Regions from separate parts of the Enterobacter cloacae complex sp. HYC042_NIDB genome, predicted to be linked through region 1. Evidence: predicted binding sites of a transcription regulator. Region 1 holds the regulator's gene; each other region holds the start of a gene.

The links. The regulator PurR, encoded in region 1, represses purine synthesis genes. The targets are predictions, from matches to a motif close to CANGCAAACGTTTGCNTG.
Region 2: the regulator PurR is predicted to act here: its motif matches at 1,431-1,448, upstream of pyrC (dihydroorotase).
Region 3: the regulator PurR is predicted to act here: its motif matches at 1,880-1,897, upstream of glyA (serine hydroxymethyltransferase).

The regions. Positions count from the first base shown of each region.
Region 1 covers NZ_CP109650.1:2,222,635-2,230,228, reverse strand. Annotated here, with positions in the region: gene OKF39_RS10710 (MFS transporter) at 1-567, opposite strand, end outside; gene cydH (cytochrome bd-I oxidase subunit CydH) at 731-820, opposite strand; gene purR (HTH-type transcriptional repressor PurR) at 1,118-2,143, shown strand; gene punR (DNA-binding transcriptional activator PunR) at 2,161-3,072, opposite strand; gene punC (purine nucleoside transporter PunC) at 3,187-4,377, shown strand; gene cfa (cyclopropane fatty acyl phospholipid synthase) at 4,675-5,823, shown strand; gene OKF39_RS10680 (riboflavin synthase) at 5,855-6,496, opposite strand; gene mdtK (MdtK family multidrug efflux MATE transporter) at 6,722-7,594, shown strand, end outside.
Region 2 covers NZ_CP109650.1:1,996,918-2,004,511, forward strand. Annotated here, with positions in the region: gene dinI (DNA damage-inducible protein I) at 1-246, opposite strand; gene pyrC (dihydroorotase) at 321-1,367, opposite strand; gene OKF39_RS09515 (lipoprotein) at 1,494-2,054, opposite strand; gene mdtH (multidrug efflux MFS transporter MdtH) at 2,178-3,386, opposite strand; gene rimJ (ribosomal protein S5-alanine N-acetyltransferase) at 3,623-4,207, shown strand; gene OKF39_RS09530 (YceH family protein) at 4,217-4,864, shown strand; gene OKF39_RS09535 (Gfo/Idh/MocA family protein) at 4,867-5,790, shown strand; gene murJ (murein biosynthesis integral membrane protein MurJ) at 5,920-7,455, shown strand; gene flgN (flagella biosynthesis chaperone FlgN) at 7,515-7,594, opposite strand, start outside.
Region 3 covers NZ_CP109650.1:3,705,289-3,712,882, reverse strand. Annotated here, with positions in the region: gene glrR (two-component system response regulator GlrR) at 1-64, shown strand, start outside; gene glnB (nitrogen regulatory protein P-II) at 130-468, shown strand; gene hmpA (NO-inducible flavohemoprotein) at 520-1,710, opposite strand; gene glyA (serine hydroxymethyltransferase) at 2,014-3,267, shown strand; gene OKF39_RS17705 (DoxX family protein) at 3,322-3,744, opposite strand; gene OKF39_RS17700 (3-phenylpropionate MFS transporter) at 3,917-5,056, shown strand; gene csiE (stationary phase inducible protein CsiE) at 5,057-6,334, opposite strand; gene OKF39_RS17690 (DUF1007 family protein) at 6,460-7,098, shown strand; gene OKF39_RS17685 (nickel/cobalt transporter) at 7,089-7,594, shown strand, end outside.

The DNA.
Region 1 (7,594 bases):
AGGGCGTTCACCCGCACTGCCTTTTGGCAGGGAGAAGAATAACGCCACCATCGCGACCACGCCCAGTCCGGCCGTCGCCAGGAAGGACATCCGCCAGCCAATGACCTCGCCCAGCCAGGTTGCCGCAGGAACACCGCCGATGTTAGCGATGGTCAGCCCCATAAACATGGTCGCCACGGCGCTGGCCTGCTTGTGTTTTGGCACCACGCTTGCGGCCACGACTGAGCCCAGACCAAAGAAGGCACCGTGGTTGAGGCTGGTCAGAATGCGCGACAGCATCAGAGTGGTGTAATCCGGCGAAATGGCCGAAAGCACGTTGCCCAGGGTGAAAATCGCCATCAGGAAAATCAGCGCATTGCGACGCGCACGGTGCGAAAGCAGAAGCGTCATCAGCGGCGCTCCCACCATCACGCCGATAGCGTAGGCGCTGATTAACATCCCGGCGGCCGGGATCGAGACGTCCACGCCCCGGGCGATAACGGGCAGTAACCCCATCGGGGAGAATTCAGTGGTGCCAATCCCAAAAGCGCCAATCGCCAGGGCCAGCAGGGGAAAATTGATTTTCATGCGTCAACTCCGGATGCCGTGTCATGTGGTGACACAGAACAAAGAAGCGGAAAGCATGACATCAATCACAAAAAATGAGAAGTTAACAAAATGGCAAAAGATTTTTGCCAGAGAAGTAACAATCGGAGCGTTCGGGAGGGAGAAGGCTCTCCCCCCGCGTAAATCAATGCAGCGCAGCCGTCAGGCCAGCCGCCACAATCAGCGCCAGCACAATAACGGTGGTGAACAGCGAAAACTTCAGATCGGAACTCATCAATTTTTCTCCTTTTAATCCCCCCACGAAAAGTGAGCTTGCTCATTTTTGCACAGTTTACGTCAAAAATCTTCCTGGATTTAAGCTGATAAACACTTTACCTCTTCCCCTTTTCATCAAGATAGGCCAAAATTCCACGCTAAATTTATTAGCGTACCGGCCATTGACCCCCTCCTGACGTCCCGTGTCGTTTTCCCGGCGTGCCGCAATTCAAAATTGCGTGATAAGGGTGAGAGAAGGCAAACGTTTACCTTCAAGTTTTTCAGGAGTTTAGGATATGGTCTGGAGTGACATTTAATGGCAACAATTAAAGACGTAGCAAAACGCGCAAACGTTTCCACTACAACCGTATCACATGTAATTAACAAAACCCGTTTTGTGGCGGAAGAGACGCGCAACGCCGTCTGGGCAGCGATCAAAGAGCTGCACTACTCGCCGAGCGCGGTTGCGCGCAGCCTCAAGGTTAATCACACCAAGTCTATTGGTCTGCTGGCGACCAGCAGCGAAGCGGCCTATTTTGCCGAGATCATTGAAGCGGTAGAAAAAAACTGCTTCCAGAAAGGCTATACCCTGATTCTCGGCAACGCCTGGAACAGCATTGAAAAACAGCGCGCCTACCTGTCGATGATGGCGCAAAAGCGCGTGGACGGCCTGCTGGTAATGTGTTCAGAGTACCCGGAATCCGTGCTGTCGATGCTGGAAGAGTATCGCCATATCCCTATGGTGGTGATGGACTGGGGCGAAGCGCGCGCCGACTTCACCGACTCCGTTATCGATAACGCCTTTGAAGGCGGTTACATGGCGGGCCGTTATCTGATCGAACGCGGCCACCGCGAGATTGGCGTGATCCCGGGTCCGCTGGAACGCAACACCGGCGCGGGCCGCCTGGCCGGTTTTATGAAAGCGATGGAAGAAGCGCTAATCACCGTGCCGGAAAACTGGATCGTGCAGGGCGACTTTGAGCCGGAATCAGGCTACCGCGCGATGCAGCAGATCGTCTCCCAGCCTCACCGTCCAACCGCCGTTTTCTGCGGGGGCGATATCATGGCGATGGGCGCCCTCTGTGCGGCCGACGAGCTGGGTCTGCGCGTACCGCAGGACATCTCCGTGATCGGGTATGACAACGTGCGCAACGCGCGCTTCTTCACGCCAGCGTTAACCACCATTCACCAGCCGAAAGATTCACTGGGTGAAACGGCCTTCAATATGCTGCTGGACAGGATCGTCAACAAGCGTGAAGAGTCACAGTCCATTGAAGTTCACCCTCGCCTCATCGAACGCCGTTCCGTTGCGGATGGCCCGTTCCGCGACTACCGTCGTTAATTTCATTGCGGAGCCAGTCAGTCTGGCTCCCGCAGCCACTCCCGGTTAAGCGTTTCGCTGTCCCCCAGATAGTCCAGCAGCCAGGCCATCGCCGGCGAGACATCATTTTGTTGCCAGGTGAGGCAGCAGGCCGCATCCGGGAACGGATTCTCCAGCGTTAGCTCAACCCACTCACCGGTGTCGATTCGCGGACGTGCAAAATGGGCGGGCACCATGCCTACGCAGAGCCCGGCGCTGAGGCACGTCGCCGACGATCCCCAGTCAGGGGCGACAACCCGCCGCTGGTTGTCCAGCAGCCAGGTAATTCGCTTCGGCAGCGAGCGGGAGGTATCTTCCAGCACCAGCGACGGCCAGCTGCGCAGCGTATCGTCGCTCAGCGGCCCTTCCGTCGCCGCCAGCGGATGATCGCTTGCCACCACGCATTTCCAGCTCAGCATCCCCATATCGCGAAAGGCGTAACGTCCCCCGACCGGGATCGCCTGGGTCGCGCCAATCGCCATCTCTACCCTGCCGTCCGCCAGCGCATCCCAGACGCCGTTAAACACCTCCTGCGAGACCCGCAGTTCTACGTCTGAGAAATGCCGATAAAAATCGACAATCATCTGCCGGGTGCGCTCGGGCTTAACGATGTTATCCACCGCAATGGAAAGGTGGCCCCGCCAGCCGTTCGCGATCTGCTGACACTGCTCGCGGGTGATCTGCATTTTTTTGATAACAGAACGCCCTTCCTTCAAAAACCACGCCCCTGCGGGCGTTAATTCAACATCACGATGCCGCCGTTCAAACAGCGGTACCGCCAACCACTCCTCAAGCTGTCGCACCGTATAGCTGATGGCCGAAGGGACGCGGTGCAACTCCTGCGCCGCTCCGCTAAAGCTGCCGTTACGCGCGACAGCATCGACCACTTCAAGAGAATAATCGGACCACATTTTCTGCCTGCAAAAAATTTGAATGCACCCGCCAAATATTAGCGTTTCACAAGCGGCTTTGCACTCCCTACACTCAGCGCCAACATATACCTGCCTCCTCAGGAGAATAAAACAGTGCAACCCAGGAAAGGTTTTTTAGTCTGGCTCGGCGGCTTAAGCGTGCTGGGCTTTTTGGCCACCGATATGTACCTGCCGGCGTTTGCCGCCATGCAGGAAGATTTGCAAACCCCTGCTGCCGCCATCAGCGCCAGCCTGAGCCTGTTCCTGGCCGGTTTTGCCTTCGCGCAGCTGCTCTGGGGACCGCTTTCGGATCGCTTTGGGCGTAAACCGGTGCTGCTGCTGGGGCTGGCCATTTTTGCCGTGGGCTGCCTGGGGATGCTATGGGTGCGCGATGCCACCTGGCTGCTGGTGCTGCGGTTTGTTCAGGCGGTCGGCGTCTGTGCCGCGGCCGTGACCTGGCAGGCGCTGGTCACCGATTACTATCCGGCGAACCGCACTAACCGTATTTTCGCCACCATCATGCCGCTGGTAGGGCTCTCACCGGCCCTCGCCCCGCTGCTGGGAAGCTGGATCCTCGCGCACTTTGACTGGCAGGCCATCTTTGCCACACTGTTTGCCATCACGCTGGTGCTGATGCTGCCGGCGTTCGCCCTCAAGCCCGCGCATAAAAAAGAGGCGCACGCAGACGCGAAGCCGATTACCTTCACCTCCCTGCTGAGCGCGAAAGCGTATCGCGGCAACGTTCTGATCTATGCCGCCTGCTCGGCGAGCTTCTTCGCGTGGCTGACCGGCTCGCCGTTTATTCTGCACGATATGGGCTATAGCCCGGCGGCCATTGGCCTGAGCTACGTTCCGCAGACCATCGCGTTCCTGGTGGGCGGGTACGGCTGTCGCGCGGCGCTGCAAAAATGGGAAGGCCAGCAGATGTTGCCGTGGCTGCTGGTGCTCTATGCGCTGAGCGTCATCGGCACCTGGGCCGTAGGGTTTATTCCGGGCGCGGGTCTGGCCGAAATATTGATTCCATTCTGCGTGATGGCCATAGCGAACGGGGCGATCTACCCTATCGTTGTGGCGCAGGCGCTGCGTCCGTTCCCGCAGGCGACAGGCCGCGCGGCTGCGCTGCAGAACACCCTGCAGCTGGGGCTGTGCTTCCTGGCAAGCCTGGTGGTCTCCGCGCTGATCGCCACGCCGCTGCTGACGACAACCAGCGTGATGCTGGCTACCGTTGCGCTGGCCGTCATAGGCTATCGCATGCAGGCTTCCGCTCAGGATGAGAGCACGCAGGTAGAAACCTCGCATGCCTAATCGCGCCAGAAACTATGTTAATTTTCAGTGATTAGGTTGCTAAGAATTTTCTATTGAATCACCAAATTTTGAGGCCTATACTAAATTTGGTTCGATTAAATACGATAAATATTATGTGTTAACGGGAGCCGGAGTGCTCCCGTTTTACCATGGAAGGCATTTCGGCAAGGGTTATCTCCCTTCCTCTGTTCTACGTCGGATACTAGCCTCGCGGTATTTACCGTGAGATTTCTCACAAACCAAAAAAGCGTCTACGCTGTTTTAAGGTTCTGATCACAGTAGGGTGATGGAGAAGCTATGAGTTCATCGTGTATAGAAGAAGTCAGCGTTCCGGACGATAACTGGTCCCGGATCGTCAGTGAACTGTTAGGTCGGGCAGGCATCACTATCAACGGATCATCCCCATCGGATCCTCAGGTTAAACATCCCGATTTTTTTAAACGCGTGTTGCGCGAGGGGTCGCTAGGCCTGGGGGAAAGCTATATGGACGGCTGGTGGGAATGCGAACGGCTGGATACTTTTTTCGCCAGCGTGCTGCGTGCTGGTCTGGAAAAACAGCTCCCCCGTAATCTTAAAGACACCCTGCGTGTCGCCTCTGCCCGTCTCTTTAACCTGCAAAGTAAAAAGCGTGCCTGGATCGTCGGCAAAGAGCATTACGATCTCGGCAACGATCTGTTCAGCCGCATGCTGGACCCCTTCATGCAATACTCCTGCGCCTACTGGAAAGAGGCGTCGACGCTTGAAGAGGCTCAGCAGGCCAAGCTGCGCCTGATTAGCGAGAAATTGCAGTTGCAGCCCGGTATGCGCGTGCTGGATATTGGCTGCGGCTGGGGCGGGCTGGCGTATTTTATGGCGAAGCACTACGGCGTCAGCGTGGTCGGCGTCACCATTTCCGCTGAACAGCAAAAAATGGCGCAGGAGCGGTGCCTGGGGCTTGATGTGGATATCCGCCTGCAGGATTACCGGGACCTGAACGAACAGTTTGACCGGGTCGTTTCCGTGGGCATGTTCGAGCACGTCGGGCCGAAAAATTACGACACCTATTTCGAGGTGGTGGACCGTAATCTGAAACCGGACGGTATTTTCCTGCTGCACACCATCGGCTCTAAGCGGACCGACAATAACGTTGACCCGTGGATCAACAAATACATCTTTCCGAATGGCTGTTTACCGTCCGTACGCCAGATTGCCAACGCCAGCGAATCCCATTTCGTGATGGAAGACTGGCATAACTTCGGCGCGGATTACGACACCACGTTAATGGCGTGGCATGCACGTTTTCAGGAAGCCTGGCCTGAAATTGCGGACAACTATTCTGAACGATTCAAGCGGATGTTTAGCTATTATCTGAATGCCTGCGCGGGAGCGTTTCGCGCGCGAGATATTCAGCTCTGGCAGGTTGTTTTTAGCCGTGGGATTGAACACGGCTTGCGGGTCGCACGCTAGAAAAATAACCCCGGCCAGCCGGGGTTATTTTTTATTCTTCTTCTACAGCTTTAATTATTGCGGCTTCTTTTGCGGCCAGCACGCGCTCAACGGTATCTACAACCGCCTGGGTTTGCGGATCGATTTCGATATTCACGCGATGCCCCAGTTTTTTCGAACCCAGCGTGGTGCGCTGCAGCGTCTCGGGAATTAAATGCACGCAAAAACGCGTCGGAGTAACTTCTCCCACCGTCAGACTAATCCCATCAATGCCAATAAACCCTTTATAGAGGATGTATTTCATTAATGACGGGTCCTGCACTTTAAACCAGATTTGACGGTTATTTTCTGATGTGACGATTTTCGCCACTTCGGCGGTGGTCATGATGTGCCCGGACATCAGATGGCCGCCAATCTCGTCGCTGAACTTCGCCGCGCGCTCAACGTTGACGGTGTCCCCCACCACCAGCTCGCCCAGGTTGGTAATACGCAGCGTCTCTTTCATTAAATCAAAGCTAATCTGGTTGCCATTAATTTCGGTGACGGTCAGGCAGCAGCCGTTATGGGCAACCGAGGCGCCGGTTTCGATGCCGTCGAGCATATATTCCGGCAGCTCTACAACATGAGTACGAAAATTAGGTTTTTCATCAATGGACACCACTTTGGCGGTGCCCTGCACAATACCAGTAAACATGCTTACAACTCCTGTTTTTTCCGGACGGTGGTGACACCGTTTAATCCCACCACAATAACAGTTGGAAAAACAGGTTGCCAGCGGAGCGCATTTTCTGGCGATTTTTTCACTAGATAAATAGCTAAAGCCCGCTACAATAGCTGGCACCCCCCTGCATTTTCTTCTTGCTGCCCGTTTCGGCGGCTTTTTTAGTCTCTCATATAACTACAAAATAAAGGTGTTCACGTGCAGAAGTACATGAATGAAGCGCGCCAGCTATTGGCACTGGCTATACCAGTGATCGTCGCGCAGGTGGCCCAGACCGCAATGGGATTTGTGGATACGGTAATGGCGGGTGGCTACAGCGCCACCGATATGGCGGCCGTTGCTATCGGCACGTCAATCTGGCTGCCGGCCATCCTGTTCGGCCACGGTCTGCTGCTCGCCCTCACCCCGGTTATCGCTCAGCTTAATGGCTCGGGTCGTCGCGAGCGTATTGCCCATCAGGTCCGTCAGGGTTTCTGGCTGGCAGGGTTTGTCTCCGTGCTGATTATGGTCGTGCTCTGGAACGCGGGTCATATCATCCGCGCCATGCATAATATTGACCCGGCGCTGGCAGACAAAGCCGTGGGCTATCTGCGCGCCCTGCTCTGGGGTGCGCCCGGCTACCTCTTTTTCCAGGTCGCCCGTAACCAGTGTGAAGGGCTGGCGAAAACCAAGCCCGGCATGGTGATGGGTTTTATCGGCCTGCTGGTGAATATTCCGGTGAACTACATCTTTATCTACGGCCATTTCGGCATGCCGGAGCTGGGCGGCGTCGGCTGTGGCGTGGCGACGGCTGCGGTTTACTGGGTAATGTTCTTCAGTATGATCGCTTATGTGAAACGCGCCCGTTCAATGCGCGATATTCGTAACGAGAACAGATTCAGCACGCCGGACTGGAGCATCATGACGCGCCTGGTGCAGCTAGGCTTGCCGATTGCGCTGGCCCTGTTCTTTGAGGTGACGCTCTTTGCCGTGGTTGCCCTGCTGGTCTCCCCGCTGGGGATTATTAACGTGGCCGGACACCAGATCGCGCTCAACTTCAGCTCCCTGATGTTCGTCCTGCCGATGTCGCTG
Region 2 (7,594 bases), 230 kb from region 1:
TTAATCGGTAATGAACCAGTCGTCTGCGCTTTCCCACGTTTCCTGCAGGATTTCGCTAATGCGATCTTTATCTTCTTTTGCGGCACCCATGACGGAGAGGTTGTTCGCTGCGGCGTAACGCACCGTTACGGCGCCCGAGTTGTCGGGAAAGGTGTTGTTAATACGACGGGATAATTCGCCTGCCAGAGCGTCAAGCGCGCCGGCAGGCAGAACGGTAGTTTTGGCTATGGTGACTTCAATACGCATAAATGCCCCCTGTGTAATATGCTGTTTATTTATACAGGCATATTGTCGGTTTGACAACAAGGGGCGTTGATTTTTTAGCGTTTTACCGTCCAGCTTACGGTTTCACCTGCCAGGAAGGGGATCAGCGTGTCATCCGTCAGCGCGATAGACTCTTCAACCTGGCTCGCTTTGCGCTCCAGCTCAATGAAGGTGTCATTGACCGGAAGGCCGTAGAAGCGCGGGCCGTTGAGGGAGCAGAACGCTTCGAAATGTTCCAGCGCGTTCATCTCTTCAAAAACGGTTGCGTAGCTGGCAAGCGCCGTTGGGGCGTTGAAACAGCCCGCGCAGCCGCAGCTTGCCTCTTTGCGATGGCGGGTGTGAGGCGCGGAGTCCGTGCCCAGGAACGCACGCGTGAATCCGCTGGCGACCAGCTCGCGCAGCGCCTGCTGGTGAACGTTGCGCTTGAGGATCGGCAGGCAGTACAGGTGAGGGCGCACTCCGCCCACCAGCATATGGTTACGGTTAAACATCAGATGCTGTGGGGTGATGGTCGCAGCGATCAGCTCGTTACCGTCGCGAACATACTCTGCCGCGTCTTTGGTGGTGATATGCTCAAAGACCACCTTAAGCGCCGGCAGGCGCTGGCGCAGGGGCTCCATCACGGTTTCGATAAAACGGGCTTCACGGTCGAAGATGTCAATCTCCGCATGCGTTACTTCACCGTGTACCAGCAGCGGCATGCCCAGTTTCTGCATGCGCTCCAGCACCGGCATGATGGCATCAATACTGGTGACGCCGTGGCTGGAGTTGGTGGTGGCGTTCGCCGGGTAGAGTTTCGCCGCCGTAAATACGCCTTCGTTAAACCCGCGTTCCACTTCGTTCGGATCCAGTGAATCGGTCAGGTAGCAGGTCATCAACGGGGTGAAATCATGTCCCGCCGGAACGGCATCCAGAATGCGCTGACGGTAGGCAATGGCGGCATCGACGGTGGTGACTGGCGGAACCAGGTTTGGCATGACAATCGCGCGGCCATAAATTTCACTGGTATAGGGCACGACGGTTTTCAGCATATCGCCATCGCGCAGATGGATATGCCAGTCGTCTGGGCGGCGGATTTTAAGAACCTGGGGTTGTGCAGTCATGGAAGCTCCGGCTTGTCAGGAATCAGTCATAAGGATGGCTGTTTTTGCCGGACACAAATCATAAGCGGAAACGTTTTCGTTTGCACACTTTTCCGTAAAAAAAAGGGCGCCGCAGCGCCCTTCAGGTTAATCGGTGAAAGGAATAACGATCTCTCCCGGTTTCACCTCTATCCCTTTTGCGTATTTCTTCGCGAGGGCTTCACCCTTGCTGTTGTCTTCGCTTAAGACGTACGCCGGCTGCTGGTTAAAGTAGTTTCGCAGCGACTGGTTCAGATAGGGCATCAGGGTTTGCAGTACCGGCGCCATTTTGTCCGGCGAAACCTGTGCATCGACCACTTCCATCTCCTGCAGGAATATCGCCCCTTTCTCTTTGTTGAAAACGGGGAGCGCCTTCAGCTTGAGCTTGATGTTGGCTTTCTGATTGCCAAAAAGGGACGTCATATCAAGCGCGGCATCGCCTGCGAGAGTGACTTTATTCGGCTCTTCGCGACCAATCTGGCTGGTGAGATTGGTGAGTACGATGTGGGCATCGGCCAGCCCCGGCACGCCAATGTCTTTAGAGAAATTGTTATGTTTTTCCAGCGCCTGATTAATTTCCTGCTCACTGACGGTATATTGCGTAAGCTGGTTACAGCCCACCAGCAGACCGCTGACAACGAATGCCGCGGCTAAGACAATTTTCTTCATAGTGCTCCTCAACGAAAAATCGGCGCTTCTGTCCTGTTACGCCAGTATGTCAGCGTGAATGGGCAGAAACCAGCAGAAAAAACTGAGAAGTGGGGCGGGAGAGGCTCCCGCCCGAGGGAAAGGCTACGCGCCAGGCTCGAGCATGCCGCTCGCGCTGCGTTTCTGGCTGAACTGCCACCACAGGGCGAGAAGCGTCATGACGCCCACCACGCCGAGCATCATCCAGGGGAGTTCCGGCTGGTTCAGCGCTTTGCCGGCATCGAACAGCCAGCCGCCGCCGGCGTAACCCAGCGCACCGCCAAAGGCCAGACCCAGGCGGCTGAAGCCCATATAGCTGCCGCGCGCACGCGCATCCGCAAGCGAGGCGCTCAGCGTTTCGCGGGCGGGCTCGGCGATGATGGAGCCGATATAGAAGGTGCAGATCAGCGTAAAAAGCTGCTGAAGCGTGTTTACCAGACCGATCGGCATCATGCTCAGCGTCATCAGAAACAGCCCGGCCATCAGGCGATGCTCCAGGCGAAAACGCCGTTCACTCCAGCGGGCAATCGGATAAAGCAGCGTTAATGAAAGGCAGGCTTCGATGGCGTACATCCATTTTACGGCAGCAGGCGTGCCCGCAATATCGTTCACCATGATTGGCAGCATCAGCATCACCTGTACGGCGAGCATGTAATAGCCGGTCAGGGTCAACACGTAGGTGACAAAACGCCTGTCGCGCAGGACGCGTCCTAGCCCCTCGCGCACCGGGGCTTTTACCGTCGACAGCTTCCAGGCCGGAAGGTAGAGGCCGTTAAACAGGGCGCACAGAATAAACAGCACCGCCCCGGCCGCGCAAACCAGACGGAAATCGTACTGCAGCAGCCAGCTGGCCAGCAGGGCGCCAACAACCGCCCCGGCGCTGTCCTGCATCATCAGAATGGAGAAGAAGCGGCCGCGGTGCTGAGGACGAATCAGCTTTACCACCAGCGCGGTGCGCGGCGGGTCAAACAGAGTGCCACCGATACCGGAGAGAAAGCAGGAGAACCACAGCAGCCAGGGCTCGTGGGCGATCGCCATCGTGGCAAAGCCTGCCGCGCGGAGCAGCATACCGGTCACGATCATCGGTTTAGCGCCAAAGCGGTCGGCAATAGCCCCGCCAAAGACGCCCAGACCCTGCTGGACAAACTGACGTAGTCCTAGGGCAATCCCAACCATTAATGCAGCCCAGCCCATTTGATCGACAAAGCGGATCGATATCAATGGAAAAACGACAAAAAAGCCGAGCACGACCAGCATGTTATCGACGAGCAGGAAATATTTACCCAGGCTCCTGGCCTGTGATACGCGGGACATTTTCCCTCCAGGGAAAATAAGAAGGTGAGCACGCTAACATTCTGCGGTGTCGCCGCGTTTTTTCCCACCCCCGGGCGCGACAATATTTTTTTATCAAAGCGGTGCTTTGATAGAGAGTTCTCATCGAAAAATGTGAAAAGAGGTCAAAATGGTATGTCACTGTTTTCACAGACGGCACGGGCGCAGGTATAGTAAAGCTAATGGGTAAGCTGAAGTGACGGGAAGGAGTGGTATTGATGTTTGGCTATCGCAGTAATGTGCCAAAAGTGCGTCTGACAACGGACAGGCTGGTCGTTCGTCTTGTGCATGAGCGTGATGCCTGGCGTCTGGCGGATTATTACGCCGAGAATCGCCAGTTTTTAAAACCCTGGGAACCCGTTCGGGATGAGAGCCATTGTTACCCCTCCGGCTGGCAGGCACGCCTCAGCATGATCGCTGAATTTCATAAGCAGGGCAGCGCGTTTTATTTCGCGCTGCTGGATCCAGAAGAGAAAGAGATTATTGGGATCGCCAATTTTTCAAACGTGGTGCGGGGATCGTTTCACGCCTGCTACCTTGGCTATTCCATCGGCCAGAAATGGCAGGGGCAGGGGCTGATGTACGAGGCGTTAACGGTAGCCATCCGCTATATGCAACGCACGCAGCATATCCATCGCATTATGGCGAACTACATGCCGCATAATCAGCGCAGCGGGAATTTGCTGGCGCGTTTAGGGTTTGAGAAAGAGGGTTATGCCAAAGACTATCTGCTGATAGACGGAGAGTGGCGCGACCACGTTCTGACGGCATTAACCACCCGTGACTGGACCGCAGGTCGTTAAGGAGAAAAGATGAAGTATCAGCTAAACGGTACGGAAGCGCGCGTGATTGGGTGCTTACTCGAAAAACAGGTCACCACGCCGGAGCAGTATCCGCTCTCTGTTAACGCCGTGACCATGGCCTGCAACCAGAAGACCAACCGCGAGCCGGTGATGAATCTCAGCGAGCATGAGGTTCAGGACGTGCTGGATGCGCTGGTGAAGCGCCACTATCTGCGCACCGTCAGCGGCTTCGGCAACCGCGTGACCAAATACGAGCAGCGCTTCTGTAACTCCGAATTTGGCGATCTGAAGCTGAACAGCGCGGAAGTGGCGGTTATTACCACGCTGCTGCTGCGCGGGGCGCAAACGCCGGGGGAACTGCGAACGCGCGCTTCCCGAATGCATGAGTTCAGCGACATGCAGGAAGTCGAACAGACCCTGGAAGGGCTGGCCGCGCGTGAGGATGGCCCTTACGTGGTGCGCCTGGCGCGCGAGCCGGGTAAACGTGAGAGCCGCTATATGCATCTCTTCAGCGGCGACGTTGACGCCGCAAGCGTGGCGACGGAATCGAGCCCTGCAACCCGTGACGACCTTGCCGCGCGCGTAGAGGCGCTGGAAGACGAGGTGGCCGGGCTGAAACAGCGTCTGGATGCATTGCTGGCACATTTGGGAGACTAACGGTGAAAAAATTACGCATTGGCGTGGTGGGGCTGGGCGGTATTGCGCAGAAAGCCTGGCTGCCCGTATTGGGCGCTGCGTCTGACTGGACGCTGCAAGGGGCATGGTCACCCACCCGAGAAAAGGCAGAACGTATCTGTGAAACCTGGCGTATCCCGTATGCGGCATCGCTCCAGGATCTGGCCCGCGAGTGCGATGCGGTCTTTGTGCATACCTCAACGGCAACCCACTATCAGGTGGTGAGCGAGTTGCTCAATGCGGGGGTTCACGTCTGCGTGGATAAACCTCTGGCGGAAAATGTTCAGGACGCTGAACGGCTGATTGAGCTGGCGGCACGTAAAAAACTGACGCTGATGGTCGGTTTCAACCGCCGCTTCGCGCCGCTTTACCAGCAGCTGAAGGTGCAGTCCGGCAATATGGCCTCGCTGCGCATGGATAAGCACCGCACCGACAGCGTGGGACCAAACGATCTGCGCTTTACCCTTCTCGATGACTACCTCCACGTGGTGGACACCGCGCTGTGGCTGGCTAACGGCGAAGCGCTGCTGAAAAGCGGCACTCTTGTCACCAACGAACAGGGGCAGATGGTGTATGCGGAACACCATTTTGCCGTTGAGCATCTTCAGGTCACCACCAGCATGCACCGCCGCGCGGGCAGCCAGCGGGAATCCGTGCAGGCGGTAACCGACGGCGCGCTGTACGACGTTACCGACATGCGTGAATGGCGGGAAGAGAAGGGCAGCGGCGTGGTGATGCAGCCGGTCCCCGGCTGGCAAAGCACTCTGGAGCAACGAGGTTTCGCAGGATGTGCCCGCCACTTTATCACCTGCGTGCAAAATCAGACGGTTCCTGAAACGTCCGGCGAGCAGGCCATTCTGGCTCAGCGCATTGTGGAACGACTCTGGCGCGAGGCCATGAGTGAATAACTCGCTGTAACATCTGCGGATAGTAATTCGTTGAAATCGGGTTAGACTAAGCGCCGCTTGTTGGCTTTGCCGGGTGGCGTTTGTGCGTTCCCGGTCTATAAATCCGTATGGTTCTGGAAATTCACGTTAATGAACTTATTAAAATCGCTGGCGGCCGTCAGCTCGATGACCATGTTCTCTCGCGTTCTCGGTTTTGCGCGCGATGCCATTGTGGCAAGGGTCTTTGGTGCAGGGATGGCAACGGACGCCTTTTTCGTGGCGTTCAAGCTGCCGAACCTGCTGCGTCGCATTTTTGCTGAAGGGGCGTTCTCCCAGGCGTTTGTGCCCATTCTGGCGGAATATAAAAGCAAGCAGGGTGAAGACGCGACGCGCGTGTTTGTCTCTTATGTCTCCGGGTTGCTGACGCTGGCGCTGGCCGTGGTGACGGTAGTCGGTATGCTGGCCGCGCCCTGGGTCATTATGGTGACCGCGCCCGGCTTTGCCGACACGGCGGATAAATTTGCCCTGACCTCGCAGCTTCTGCGCATTACCTTCCCCTATATTCTGCTGATCTCGCTGGCCTCGCTGGTGGGGGCGATCCTGAACACCTGGAACCGCTTCTCCGTTCCGGCGTTTGCGCCGACGTTTCTCAACGTCAGCATGATCGGTTTTGCGCTGTTCGCCGCGCCGCACTTCAACCCGCCGGTGCTGGCCCTGGCCTGGGCGGTCACCGTGGGCGGCGTGCTGCAGCTGGCTTATCAGCTGCCGCACCTGAAAAAAATCGGCATGCTGGTGCTGCCACGCATCAACCTGAAAGATGCCGGGGCGATGCGCGTTATCAAGCAGATGGGGCCCGCCATTCTTGGCGTCTCCGTCAGCCAGATCTCGCTGATTATCAACACCATTTTTGCCTCTTTCCTGGTGTCGGGTTCCGTCTCGTGGATGTACTACGCTGACCGCCTGATGGAGTTCCCGTCCGGCGTGCTGGGCGTGGCGCTGGGGACCATCCTGCTGCCGTCGCTGTCGAAAAGCTTTGCCAGCGGCAACCATGACGAATACTGCCGCCTGATGGACTGGGGCCTGCGTCTCTGCTTCCTGCTGGCCCTGCCAAGCGCGGTGGCGCTGGGGATCCTCGCCAAGCCGCTGACGGTATCGCTGTTCCAGTACGGAAAATTCACCGCGTTTGACGCCGCGATGACCCAGCGCGCGCTGGTCGCTTACTCGGTGGGATTGATGGGGCTGATTGTCGTCAAAGTGCTGGCACCAGGATTCTATTCACGTCAGGACATTAAAACGCCGGTGAAAATTGCCATTGTAACGCTGATTATGACGCAGCTGATGAACCTGGCATTTATCGGCCCGCTGAAGCATGCCGGCCTGTCGCTGTCTATTGGTCTGGCGGCCTGTCTGAATGCCGGGCTGCTTTACTGGCAGCTGCGCAAGCAGGATATCTTTACGCCGCAGCCGGGGTGGGCAAGTTTCCTCGTGCGTTTGGTCGTGGCGGTGCTGGTGATGTCTGCGGCACTCATCGGGATGATGTACGTCATGCCGGAGTGGTCTCTGGGCACGATGCCTTATCGTCTGATGCGGCTGATGGCCGTGGTGGGCGTTGGGGTGGTAGCGTATTTTGCCACGCTCGCCGTGCTGGGCTTCAAAGTGAAAGAGTTTACCCGCCGGACGGCATAAACGCCAAAAGGGGAGTTCACCTCAGGGTGCTCCCCACTGCAAGATTTGTCGCTTACGCGTCAAATCGAAATCTTTTTTACACCCGCAATACGTGCCGTCGCCGTCTGACCATCCGCGCCGTACAGTCCGGTTTCTTTAT
Region 3 (7,594 bases), 1.5 Mb from region 1:
CCGCACCGAGTTCTATAAGCTGCTCTCACGCCACGAGCTGGAAGCAAACGATTTTAAAGAGTAATGCCGTATGGTACTGTGAGCAATCGATTACGAGGCAGCTTACAGGCAAGAGTTTAAGGACCCACCATGAAAAAGATTGATGCGATTATTAAACCTTTCAAACTGGATGATGTACGTGAAGCGCTGGCGGAAGTAGGCATCACCGGGATGACCGTGACGGAAGTGAAAGGTTTTGGTCGTCAGAAGGGCCACACCGAACTTTATCGTGGCGCAGAGTACATGGTCGACTTTCTGCCGAAAGTGAAAATTGAAATCGTGGTCAGCGACGATATCGTCGATACCTGCGTGGATACCATTATCCGCACGGCGCAGACGGGCAAAATTGGCGACGGGAAAATCTTCGTCTTTGACGTGGCGCGCGTGATCCGTATCCGTACCGGCGAAGAAGACGACGCCGCGATTTAACCATTCGCCACCCGGCGAAAAAAAAGCCCCTCGAACGAGGGGCTTTTTGCGTTACAGCACCTTATGCGGCCCGAAACATTCGTAATGAATGTTGTCTTTATTCACGCCCAGCTCAACCAGCTGCTTCGCGGCATACTGCATAAACGCCACCGGTCCACAGACGTAGAACTGCATTTCCGGCGCGCTAAACGCCCCTTCCATCTGGCTTAAATTCATCAGTCCTTCGCTGTCAAAGCGTGCGGCAGTGCGGTCTGCCTCCGTCGGCAGGCGATACCAGGTATGCGCGGTGAAACGCGGCAGGGTCGCTCCCAGCGCTTTCACTTCATCCGCAAAGGCGTGCACGTCGCCGTTCTCCGCTGCGTGGAACCAGTTAACCTGCGCGCTGTGGTTTGCTTTCGCCAGCGTATCCAGCATCGCCAGCATTGGCGTTTGGCCCACGCCCGCGGAGATCAGCGTGACCGGGGTATTGGTTTCAATGGCCATAAAGAAGTCGCCCGCCGGCGCGGCCAGATGAACCACGTCGCCCACGCTCGCTTCGTTATGCAGCCAGTTGGATACCTGACCGCCGTCCTCGCGCTTCACCGCAACGCGGTAGCCTTTGCCGTTTGGTTTGCGGGTCAGAGAGTACTGGCGGATCTCCTGGTGCGGGAAGCCTTCAGGCTTCAGCCATACGCCCAGATACTGGCCCGGCTGGTAATCGGCCACCGGCTGGCCGTCAACCGGCTCAAATTCAAAACTGGTGATAAGCGCGCTGCGCGGCGTTTTCTCGACGATACGGAAGGCGCGCGTTCCTTCCCAGCCGCCGTTCTTGCTGGCGTTTTCGCTGTAGATCTGCGCTTCACGGTTGATAAACACGTTTGCCAGCACGCCGTAGGCTTTACCCCAGGCGTCCAGCACCTCCTGGCCCGGGCTGAACATTTCGTCCAGCGTTGCCAGCAGGTGAGTGCCGACGATGTTGTACTGCTCGGGTTGGATCTGGAAGCTGGTGTGCTTCTGGGCGATTTTTTCCACCGCAGGCAGCAACGCCGCCAGGTTTTCGATATTGCTGGCGTAGGCCGCGATGGCGTTGAAAAGCGCTTCACGCTGATCGCCGTTACGCTGGTTGCTCATATTGAAAATCTCTTTGAGCTCCGGATTGTGCGTGAACATGCGATCGTAGAAATGGGCGGTAAGTTTAGGGCCGGTTTCCACCAGCAGGGGAATGGTGGCTTTAACGGTAGCGATGGTTTGAGCGTCGAGCATGGCAGCTTCCTTCTGGTATTATCTAATGATGTATTTTAAATACATCTTATAAAAAATACCCATGCTTTGTAAATGGTTCTTTGCAAGATGAAAAATACGCATCACAAACCTGAAAAGAAATCCGCTGGAAATAGTGAGATCTTTATTCCTCAAACCCTTGCGTGGCGTGAAGGAAAACGTTTGCGTAAAATCGTTTGTCAAGACCTGTTATCACAGAACTATTCAGTTATACTGTTGCCCGTCGTCCAACAGGACTGCCTTTTCAGGCCAAAATTTACTTGTTAGCTGAGTCAGGAGATGCGGATGTTAAAGCGTGAAATGAACATTGCCGATTATGATGCCGAACTGTGGCAGGCTATGGAGCAGGAAAAAGTACGTCAGGAAGAGCACATCGAACTGATCGCCTCCGAAAACTACACCAGCCCGCGCGTAATGCAGGCGCAGGGCTCTCAGCTGACCAACAAATACGCTGAAGGTTACCCAGGCAAGCGCTACTATGGCGGTTGCGAGTACGTTGATATCGTTGAGCAGCTGGCTATCGACCGTGCGAAAGCACTCTTCGGCGCTGACTACGCGAACGTCCAGCCGCACTCCGGCTCTCAGGCTAACTTCGCTGTTTACACCGCGCTGCTGCAGCCGGGCGATACCGTTCTGGGTATGAACCTGGCGCAGGGCGGCCACCTGACTCACGGCTCCCCGGTTAACTTCTCCGGCAAACTGTACAACATCATTCCTTACGGCATTGATGAGTCCGGTAAAATTGACTACGAAGACATGGCTAAGCAGGCCAAAGAGCACAAACCGAAAATGATTATCGGTGGCTTCTCTGCCTACTCCGGCGTGGTTGACTGGGCAAAAATGCGTGAAATCGCTGACAGCATCGGCGCATACCTGTTCGTCGACATGGCGCACGTTGCCGGTCTGATTGCCGCCGGCGTTTACCCGAACCCGGTTCCTCACGCTCACGTTGTGACCACCACTACTCACAAAACCCTGGCGGGTCCACGCGGTGGCCTGATCCTGGCGAAAGGCGGTGACGAAGAGCTGTACAAAAAACTGAACTCTGCCGTGTTCCCAAGCGCGCAGGGCGGCCCGCTGATGCACGTTATCGCCGCAAAAGCGGTCGCGCTGAAAGAAGCGATGGAGCCAGAGTTCAAGGTGTATCAGCAGCAGGTTGCTAAGAACGCCAAAGCGATGGTGGAAGTGTTCCTGAACCGTGGCTACAAAGTGGTATCCGGCGGGACTGAAAACCACCTGTTCCTGCTGGACCTGGTTGATAAGAACCTGACCGGTAAAGAAGCTGACGCTGCCCTGGGCCGCGCCAACATTACCGTGAACAAAAACAGCGTGCCAAACGATCCGAAGAGCCCGTTCGTGACCTCCGGTATCCGTATCGGTTCTCCGGCCGTGACGCGCCGCGGCTTCAAAGAAGCGGAAGTGAAAGAGCTGGCTGGCTGGATGTGTGACGTTCTGGACAACATCAATGACGAAGCGGTTATCGAGCGCGTCAAAGGTAAAGTTCTGGATATCTGCGCACGCTTCCCGGTATACGCATAATTCCTCTGCTTTGCAGAAATAAAAAAGGCCGCGCTTGCGGCCTTTTTTTATGGCTTAACGCCGGTCCAGGGAAATGGCCCCCGGTCCCACAATCGCCAGCAAAATAAACGCGCCAGCAATACTGACGTTCTTGTAGAAATTAATCATATTCGGCACAACCGCATCTCCGGTCATATCCCAGTAGTGGTGACCGATAATCGCCGTGCCCAGCGTGTAGAAGACAAAGAGCACCGCGAGGGGGCGGGTGAAAAAGCCGAGCACGATCAGGATCGCGGCGGGAACCTCCATTACTACGGCGATAATGGCCGCCAGCATCGGCATGGGTGCGCCGAGCGACGTCATATACTGAACGGTGCCGCTAAACCCCGTCAGCTTGGGATAGCCAAAAATAATAAACAGGACAACGATGGCAATACGGGCAATCAATAGCAGGAAGGAGCGTGAGGAGCCGAAATCGAAATAACGTAAGCTGTTCATGGCAAACGACCTCTTCAGGCGATGTCTTTTAAACGTAATACAATTTTGCCGCTCACGCCATACGCCGACCGGCTGTCCAGGACGTTAATTTATCGTTAATTTATAGCGCGCTAACGACTTGCTAAAGTGCAGGATAAACGCCAGACTATCGCCTCCATTTCGGGAGGGATTCATGGTCTTGCATTCCACGCGCTGGCTGGCGCTCAGCTACTTCACCTACTTCTTTAGCTACGGTATTTTTCTGCCTTTCTGGAGCGTCTGGCTCAAGGGAATTGGTTTGACGCCAGAAACCATTGGCATCCTGCTGGGCGCGGGGCTGGTGGCGCGTTTCCTCGGAAGCCTGCTGATTGCCCCCCGCGTCAGCGATCCCTCCTTACTGATTAAAGCGGTGCGCATTCTGGCCCTGCTGACGCTGGTCTTCGCGGCCTGCTTCTGGGTCAGCCACCAGTTTGCCTGGCTGATGGTGGTGATGGTTGGCTTTAATCTGTTCTTCTCCCCGCTGGTACCCCTGACGGATGCCCTGGCGAACACCTGGCAAAAGCAGATAACCATGGACTATGGTCGCGTGCGCCTCTGGGGATCGATTGCCTTCGTGATCGGCTCGGCGCTGGTGGGGAAACTGGTCAGCCTTTACGACTACCGCGCGATTCTGGCGCTGCTGAGTATCGGTATTGCCTCGATGCTGCTGGGAATGCTGCTGCGCCCGTCGGTGATGCCGCAAGGGGAGAGTCGCCATCAGGAGAGCGCCGGCTGGCCCGCCTGGCGGAGCCTGGTGGCCCAGAGCTGGCGTTTTCTGGCGTGCGTCTGTCTGCTTCAGGGGGCGCATGCGGCGTACTATGGCTTCAGCGCCATCTACTGGCAGGGGGCGGGCTACTCGGCCTCTGCTGTCGGTTACCTGTGGTCGCTGGGGGTGGTGGCTGAAGTCATTATTTTCGCCCTGAGCAAAAAGCTGTTCCGCCGCTTCGGCGCGCGCGATCTGCTGCTGCTTTCCGCGGTCTGCGGCGTGGCGCGCTGGGGGATTATGGGCTGGACAACCGAACTGCCGTGGCTGATTATGGCGCAGATCCTTCACTGCGGCACCTTCACCGTGTGCCACCTGGCGGCGATGCGCTATATCGCGGCGCGCGAGGGCGGGGACGTGATCCGTCTGCAGGCGGTCTACTCTGCGGTGGCGATGGGCGGCAGCATTGCGGTGATGACGGTCTTTGCGGGCTTTCTGTATCAGCATCTGGGACACGGCGTGTTCTGGGTCATGGCGCTGGTGGCGCTCCCGGCGATGTTTGTTCGACCGAAAGTGGCCGCACGGGCATAGCTACGATTCCAGCATGGCGCGAATATGTTCCTGCTGCTGCGTGTTAAGTGATTCAACCGCGTGGATCAGCGGCGGCGAGAACAGCGGCAGCACGGTAGGATAGGGGGTGACAACCAGCGCGGCTTCGCGCGGTGCCCCCTCTTTCTGGAACGCCTGCAGCGTCAGATAGCGAATGTTGAGCGGCAGCAGGGTTAATTCGCGCAGCTGCTGTTCAATCACCTCCTCACAGGATTTATCCTCCCCGGTCAGCAGCACTACCTGTTTTTCATGCAGATCGGTCTCCTGCATCAGCCAGGCGCCGAAAATAACCGCTACCAGCGCCATCTCTTCATCGGAGAACCGCAGCCCAAATTCGGCTTCCAGCTCAAAGAGTGCCTCTTTCGTGGTGCGTAACAGCCGGGGATAGAGACGGTGAATTTCCTCGGGCAGGCTATTGTCGATGCCGATCTCAAACAGTGAGCGGTCCAGCGCCTGAGCCAGATGGATATACAGCTGATCGGTCAGCCCCTGCTCATCGCTGAAGTTCATCCCGGTCTGGGAGCGGAAACGGGCCACCATGCGCACAATGGCGCGGCGCAGGCGCTGATCCTGCTGGTGTTTATCGAGCACTGGATCGGGCGTGCGGAGCATCATAAACAGCAGCGCCAGAAACAGCTGCTCGTCCACGTGCGCGCCCTGCGGCACGCGCCGCTTCCAGTGACGAACAATCTCCTGCGCCGTAAAATACTCTCCCCGCGACTGGGTCCAGCTGCGCTGCGCGTGGGAAAACTGCGGCGTATTCCCTAAGTGGTGCTGGATGAGGCAGTATTGCAAGTAGAGCTGTAAGAACTGGACGTCCCGGCATTCAAACTGACGCTGCAGCTTGCGTGAACAGAAGCCGATCAGCGCCCGCAGATTAGCATCGTCGTAGAGCGGCCGCGCGATGCCGTGCTGTTTAAGCGCGGTTTTTAAGGCTGGGGTAAACTGGTGCGAGACAAACTGCGGACAAAGGCGGAGCGCCCTGCGCAGCCAGTGCAGCAGACATAAACGCTGATTCAGGGCAGTGCCTTCAATTCGGTAGCTGCCGTCATGGTGCGTGACGATATCCAGCCGGTGATAGCGCTGGATTTCATCGCGCGTCTCGGCTATATCTTGCCGTGCCATGACCTCGTCCACGCCGTTGGCAGCGATTATGCTCTGTGCGGTGACGGCAGCATCGGGCAGGTAAAGCATCAAAAGCACCTGGCAGCGGCGCTGCGAACTGGAAAGCACAGATGGAATTTCAAGCGTCGTCATCATCTGTCGGGTATCCAGTGTGAATGTTTGATAAGAATAGCTAAAGGATGGGCGCTGAAAAGCGCGCCGGCAGGCCTTTCACTCAGGATTGCTGGGGAACATCACAGAATTTTTGACGTGAGGAATTGATGCAGACAGTTAAACAAAATGCGATGGCGTTATTTTTGGCGGTTATCACCTTTACCGCCAGCGCACATCCTCACAGTTTTATCAGCCTGAAAACCGAGCTGGTCACCGACGGCACGCAGCTGAGCGGCCTGAAAATGCGCTGGACGATGGATGAAATCACCTCGGCGGATCTGCTTTATGATGCGGGTAACGCGAAGCCCGGAGACGAAATCTGGAAAAAGCTGGCGGCAGAAGTGATGGCCAACGTGCTCGGGCAGCACTACTTCACCGAGTTCTGGCATAACGGACAAAAGGTGAAGTTCCTCAATCGCCCGACAGAATACGGCATGTCCCGCGACGGACATCAGGCGGTGCTGACGTTCGTGCTCCCACTGGCGCATCCGCAGCCGCTGGCAGGACAAACCTATACGTTTTCCACTTTTGACCCAACGTACTACGTCGATATGAGCTACGCCGAGGACAGCGACGTGCAGCTTCCTGCGTCGTTGCAAAAAACCTGCAACATTACGGTTCACACCCCGAAGCCCAGCGAAGAGACGCTGAATTTTGCTGTCTCTCTTGATAAAGAGGATGCCCCACCGGAGGACATGGAACTGGGTAAACAGTTTGCGCAGAAGGTGACGTTACAATGTCAGTGATCTCCTCTCCGGTACGAAAGCCGCGCCGCTGGCTGCACCTCTGGCCGCTGGCGCTTTTTCTACTGCTCGCCGTTTGCGGTTCGCTCTGGCTGTGGCAGGCCTGGCCGCAGGTGATGATGAAAAGCATCATCTGGCAGCGTGAGGTCAACCAGCAGATGAGCGGGCTGCTGAAGGCTGTGGCGGAGAACCCGACCAAAGCGGGCGGTTCCCTGCTGGCGTTCAGCTTTATCTATGGCGTGCTGCACGCGCTGGGGCCGGGGCACGGCAAAATCGTTATTACCACCTGGCTTGCCACCCATCCGTCGAAGCTGAAATCAAGCATTGGCCTGACGCTGGCCTCTTCGCTGCTTCAGGGGGGCGTGGCGATTGCGCTGGTGGTGGTTGTGCTTTCGCTATTACAGCTTCCCGCGCGCCAGCTGCACCTGAGCAGCTTCTGGCTGGAGAAGGGCAGCTATGCGCTGGTCGGCGTGCTGGGGCTGATCCTCTGCTGGCGGGC